2 linked regions of the Agarilytica rhodophyticola genome follow. The protein of the gene in region 1 interacts with the protein of each later gene in a pairwise test. Links are inferred from orthologs where the notes say so. Each region holds a gene or a part of one and is shown on either strand. Other genes may lie near its edges.

Region 1 (3,544 bases):
AGAAAAGAAAATATTGAAAGAAGGCGACCTAGTGAATATCGATGTCACCGTTATCTATGATGGCTACCACGGCGATACCAGTAAAATGTTTTATGTTGGCAAAGTCGCACCGCATGCTCATAGACTGACGAAAATAACACAAGAGTGTCTATATAAAGCCATAGAGCTGGTAAAACCCGGCACTCAGCTAGGAGATATCGGCCATGTAATTCAAACCTACGCTGAAAAAAACCACTATTCTGTAGTCCGCGACTACTGCGGTCATGGCATTGGTAAGGTTTTTCACGAGGAACCTCAGGTACTCCACTATGGCAAACGAAATACAGGTATGGCATTGCAAGAAGGCATGACTTTTACCATTGAGCCGATGATTAACGCAGGTAAGGCACAAACAAAGCTTAAAGGTGATCAATGGACAGTGGAGACACGCGATGGTCGTCTATCAGCTCAGTGGGAACATACCCTTGCGGTGACCTCTGATGGCGTAGAAGTATTAACAGCACGTAAAGAAGAAGCATTCTAAACAATGGCGGCCAGAAAATATCCCGAGTTTCCATGCCAACCCCTTTGCTTTAATCAAGAAAGGTTTCGATCAGATCTTGCGGTTAAGCCGGTAATAACTGTTTTTAAAGATGCTATTGCCGGTGTTAACAAACACCTAGCCGATCGCTTTTACCAAGAAGAAGCCATTCGATACCTAATATATGAACGCTCAGCGTTTATTGATTTGATTCTGCACTACGCTTGGCATCATTCATTTGAATTAAACACGGATATTTCTCTGATCGCAGTGGGAGGCTATGGCCGAGGAGAACTTCACCCTCATTCTGATATTGATATCCTAATTCTCTTGGATAACAAAGCGGGCAAAAAATACGATGAGGACTTACAAGCATTCGTCACTTTTCTTTGGGACATTGGCCTTGAAATCGGCAGCAGTGTTAGGACAGTTAAAGAGTGCGCCAAGATAGCAAGTAACGATATTACCGTCGCCACTAACCTTATAGAATCTCGTACTATCGCAGGCAATAATAAATTGCTGCAAGAGCTTAACACTTTAATTTCACCCAAAAAAATCTGGAAGCCGCGAGATTTTTTCAAAGCCAAATGGGAAGAACAAACAACACGCCATCAAAAATACGAAGGCAGTGAAAACGACCTAGAGCCCAATGTTAAAAACTCCCCAGGTGGCTTACGTGATATACAAATGATTACGTGGGTAGCGAAACGCTATTTTGGCGTCAAAACGCTGCGCCAATTAGAAGGTAAGGGATTTTTTACCGAACATGAATTTGCTGTTTTTAGATCGGGTGAGGAGTTTCTCTGGAAAGTGCGCTATGGGCTGCACTTGCTTGCGGGACGTTCAGATGAGCGCCTACTGTTTGAACATCAACGGGAACTAGCAAAAATCTTTGGTTACCAGGATTCAGATAAGGGCTTAGCAGTAGAGCAGTTTATGTACGAATACTATCGTACTGTGACCGCCTTGCGCGGGCTCAACGATGTACTGCTACATTACCTCGCAGATGTGATTAATGGCCCATCCTTCAGAACCAAGATAAAACCTATTAACGAGCGCTTTCAACTGCGTAATAACTATATTGAGGTTACCAGCGACGATGTTTTCGATAAGCATCCAAGCGCTCTGCTAGAAATCTTTGTATTGATGGGAGATGCCCCTAACATCGCAGGGGTTACAGCATCGACTATACGTCTGATCCGGGACAAGCGCTGGCTTATCGATGACGAGTTTCGTGCCAACAGCGAAAACAAAAAAATGTTCATGGCCATATTTTCCATCGAATATGGCTTTGTCACCCAACTGACTCGAATGAAGCGTTATGGGGTATTGGGTCGCTATTTACCAGCGTTTGGTAAAATTACGGGCCAGATGCAGCATGACTTATTCCACCGCTATACCGTGGACGCGCACACCCTGTTGGTGATAAAGAATATGCGTCGCTTTACTTTACCGGAAGAAGAAAAGCGCTTCCCAGTGGCAGCACATGTTATCAATAATTTACCAAAGCCTGAACTGCTCTATATCGCCGGTCTATTTCATGATATTGGTAAAGGGCGTGGCGGCGACCATTCGTTGTTGGGTGCTCAGGATGCCAAAGAATTTTGCGAGTCTCATGGCCTGTCTCGGCGAGAAACACGCCTTGTCACTTGGCTAGTAGAAAAGCATTTGCTGATGTCTTACGTTTCCCAAAAGCAAGATATCTCGGACCCGGAGGTTATTCAAAACTTTGCCACCCAAGTAGGCGATCAATTACATCTAGACTACCTTTACGCCCTCACTGTAGCCGATATGTGCGGCACCAATCCAGATATATGGAACAGTTGGCGTGCATCTTTGATGCATCAGCTTTATAGCGAAACCAAGCGCGCTATGCGCAAAGGCCTTGAAAATACCGTCGATATACAAGAATTGATCGAAGAAACCCAACATCAAGCCATTATGAAGCTGAACGATAAGAATATTTCCCAGCAGCAAGCGATGGCTCTCTGGCAAGGAATGGGAGACGAGTACTTTGTTCGCGAGAGTCACTGGGATATCGCCTGGCAAACCGAAGCCTTGATTAACCACAATACTGATCAGCCTCTAGTGCTCGTTCGAGAAACGGCGAACAAAAGGTTTACTAACGCCACCGAAATATTTTTATATGTAAAAGATGCGCAACATGTATTTGTTGCGGCGGCCACTTGTCTCGCGCAACTATCCCTTAACATTCAAGATGCAAGGATTTACACATCGAGCACAGGTTATACCCTCGATACTTTTTATGTGCTCGATGAAAACTTTAATCCTCTCGGCGATAATCATGACGTGTTTGAAAAAATTTCTAACGCATTGTTAGAAGAATTGCGTCTGGTGGGGGAGTATTCTGATATCGCGGAACGCAGAACGCCAAGACAGTTAAAACAATTAGCCACACCAACACGAACAAGTATCTCGAATAATCTCAGTAAAAATTGCACGGTGCTAGAAGTTATCAGTCCGGATCGCCCAGGACTACTAGCAACTATTGCACAAATCTTTATGGACTTCGATATCAATATGCAAAATGCAAAGATTTCAACCTTAGGGGAACGAGTGGAAGACGTGTTTTTTATTACCAGCAGAGATGGTAATCCCCTAGGCGATGCACAGCTATGTATGGATTTGCAAGACGAAATTTGTCGTCGCTTGGATAGCCAAATCAAACAAGAACTTAATGAAGCGTAAACTCACTTTTTAATTAACCTGGCAGGCAAATATGCCGGGTTAATCGTTTGGGTAATTTATTAAAAATATGAATCCACATCTTGAGCAATTGCAACCTTATCCTTTTGAAAAACTACTTAAATTAAAACAAGGTATAGCACCTCCGGCAGATAAACCTCATATCGCCTTATCCATTGGTGAACCAAAGCATAATCCTCCAGAATTTGTATTGGACGAAGTCCGCGATCAATTGCATACCATTAGCAACTACCCGGTTACTAAAGGTACTGATGAATTGCGACAGGCTATGGCACATTGGATAACTCACCGTTTTGG
Region 2 (3,031 bases), 1.5 Mb from region 1 along the record:
GCGTCAAACTCATCTCGGGTCACCAAATTGAGTTTGCGAAGATTAGCTTCTATCAGGGCTTTGATCTTAGAGGCTGATGCTGATGCGTTTTTCTCTGTATTGCCGTTAGCAAGTGTCTGTTGAATATCGTTAAAGATTTGCTTTGCCAGTTGTTCAATCATTGTAAGAGGCCCTAAGGATGTGATTTTTTGCCCTATTTTAAACCACTCAAGCCTATTCAGGTAAGCACTTGAAAATGCTCTCAAACAGCTTTTCTCTAGTTTAGTGAATAGAGTTTGTTAGATGGATTGCTCATTTTAAATGTAATGTCTGCATTTGGTGCGTTTTGTTTGCGCCATATTTGGAGGTGAGCGTTATTTTGGTGCGACGCCTTCCACACCTATCAGTCCAGTTTGTAAGAATTCTCTCTAAGTTTTTGAAATATATCATAAAAAATACAAAATATTCTATTGGCATGAGAACTGCTTTTGTTTCTGCAGCTTCGTTTTGGGGGCAGTAATGGAATGGCGAAGCCACTATAAAAAAATTATTAGAGGGTATAGCAATGAAAAAGTTAACACTGTTGATGACGTCCGCTACTCTGGCTTTAATGGCTTCCCTGCCTTCGCATGCTGAGCTGGCTGCAAATATAACCGCAACAAATGACTACGTATGGCGTGGCATTAGTCAAACTCAAAATGGGTCGGCAGTGCAAGGTGGATTGGACTACACACAAGGTGGCTTTTTTGCTGGAACTTGGATATCAAACACCTCTTTCGGTTCTAGTGAAACGGACTTGTACACTGGTTTTGGCGGTGAGGTGGGCGATTTTGGCTATAGCGCAATGTTTATTTACTACTGGTATCCAGGAGTGAAAGCAGATTCAGACTTTGGCGAAATTGCCCTGGATTTTAGCTACAGCCTACTTTCTTTTGGTGCAGCCGTTACTGTTGTCAGCGAAATTCAAGAAGATACTGCAGCCTTTGCAGAGGGGGATGTTCACTACTATATCGGTATCGGTGGGGAAATTGAGGAGACTTGGAATCTCAGTGCCACCTACGGTTTTTATGACTTTGATGCCGATGGTGTCACCGGTGTTGGTGATTTGAGCTACGGTTACTTTGAAGTTGCCGCTACTAAAGATCTTGGGGACTTTGGTGAGGTATCGATCGCATTGAGTGTCGCCGATGACGAAGCTCGCAATGTTGGTAGTGCCAACTCCGATGAGCCCATAAGCCGTATTAGTTGGTCGAAATCTTTTTAGAAATTTTTGTGGGGGTAGTAGCCTTGTTCTACTGCTTTTTACTAAAGCCTTTTGGCGCCATGAAATAAAATCACGATATGAAAATTATAGGAGCAGCCCAGTGAAATTAATTACTGCTGTAATCAAACCTTTTAAGCTCGATGCAGTGAGAGAGTCTCTTTCTGAAATTGGTGTACAAGGGATTACTGTAACTGAAGTTAAAGGCTTCGGACGCCAAAAAGGCCATACCGAACTTTATCGAGGTGCGGAGTATGTAGTGGACTTTTTACCCAAAACCAAACTAGAAGTCGCTATTGCTGACGATCAAGTGGATTCTGTTATGGAAGCCATTAGCAAAGCGGCACACAGTGGAAAAATTGGCGACGGAAAAATATTTGTTTCTTCACTAGAACAAGTTATTCGTATCCGCACCGGTGAATCTGGTGAAGACGCCTTATAAAAATTGACAATGAGAATATATAAGTAACATTTGGGGAACACTATGGAGACTCAGGTACAAGAATTACAATTTGCCTTAGATACGTTTTACTTCCTGGTAAGTGGCGCCTTGGTTATGTGGATGGCCGCGGGCTTTGCAATGCTAGAAGCCGGACTTGTAAGAGCTAAAAACACCACTGAAATTTTAACTAAGAATATCTCGCTATTTGCTATCGCATGCACCATGTTCATGATCTGTGGCTATCAACTTATGTATAGCGGCAATGGCTTCGGTTTCTTTCTTTCCAACTTAGCTGATGCTGATGCTGGTTTAGGCTATTCAAACGCAGCAGACTTTTTCTTCCAAGTAGTGTTTGTGGCAACGGCAATGTCCATCGTTTCAGGAGCGGTTGCTGAGCGCATGAAACTATGGGCGTTTTTATTATTTGCTGTTGTTATGTGTGGCTTTATTTATCCTATGGAAGGCTCTTGGACTTGGGGAGGCGAAGCTATCATTGGCTCTTTCCAAATTAAAGGTAAGCCTGAAGGTGCCGGGGTTGATTTTCAAGATTTTGCAGGCTCAGGCATTGTTCATATGGCCGGTGCTGCAGCGGCGTTAGCTGGTGTGTTAATTCTGGGGCCTCGTAAAGGCAAGTACAATAGTAATGGTAGTGTTAACGCCATACCGGGCGCTAATTTACCATTAGCAACATTGGGAACTTTCATTCTTTGGATGGGTTGGTTTGGCTTTAATGGTGGCTCACAACTTGTTATTTCTACCAAGGGTGACGCCGGTGCTGTAGCGATGATTTTCCTCAATACCAATGCAGCGGCAGCAGGTGGATTGATTGGCGCCTTAATGGTTGCTCGTATCATGTTTGGCAAAGCGGATTTAACTATGGCGCTCAATGGTGCTTTAGCGGGCCTTGTGGCGATCACTGCCGGCCCTGATACACCTTCTGCTTTAGTAGCAACAATTATCGGCCTTGTAGGAGGCGTGATAGTGGTTTTCTCCATTGTTGGCTTGGATAAGTTAAAGATAGATGATCCTGTTGGTGCTATTTCTGTTCACGGTGTCGTTGGTTTATTTGGCTTGTTGGTTGTGCCTCTTACTAATGACAGTGCTAGCTTTGGTATGCAGATTCTAGGTGCTCTGGTTATCTTTGTATGGGTGTTTGCTACTTCTTTGATTGCTTGGTTTGTAATCAAAGCTGTGATTGGCGTGCGTGTGTCTGAGGAAGAAGAATTTAATGGCGTCGATATTTCAGAGTGTGGTATGGAAGCATATCCAGAGTTTTCATCAGGCGCGAAATAAGTAACTATTTACTTCTGTTGGCCGGGCAATGCCCGGCTTTTTTTTGCTTGCTTGAA

What was found.
Region 2: the proteins of BVC89_RS20480 (region 1) and glnK interact in binary tests that used the Escherichia coli proteins (3 or more experiments, as listed by UniProt). The link is inferred for Agarilytica rhodophyticola from one-to-one orthologs.

What each region holds. Positions count from the first base shown.
Region 1 is NZ_CP020038.1:4,950,162-4,953,705, forward strand. Bases 218-3,429 are described here. They hold BVC89_RS20480 ([protein-PII] uridylyltransferase), read left to right. Parts: upstream 218-526; coding sequence 527-3,229; downstream 3,230-3,429. Other genes in these bases: map (type I methionyl aminopeptidase), read left to right, coding at 218-523; dapC (succinyldiaminopimelate transaminase), read left to right, coding at 3,297-3,429. In the rest of the region: more of map, read left to right, coding at 1-217; more of dapC, read left to right, coding at 3,430-3,544.
Region 2 is NZ_CP020038.1:6,431,520-6,434,550, reverse strand. The notes cover bases 314-3,012. They hold glnK (P-II family nitrogen regulator), read left to right. Parts: upstream 314-1,343; coding sequence 1,344-1,682; downstream 1,683-3,012. Other genes in these bases: BVC89_RS26600 (ammonium transporter), read left to right, coding at 1,725-2,975; BVC89_RS26610 (TorF family putative porin), read left to right, coding at 545-1,243. Also shown: BVC89_RS26615 (accessory factor UbiK family protein), read right to left, coding at 1-161. UniProt on the Escherichia coli protein: Involved in the regulation of nitrogen metabolism. Regulates the activity of its targets by protein-protein interaction in response to the nitrogen status of the cell.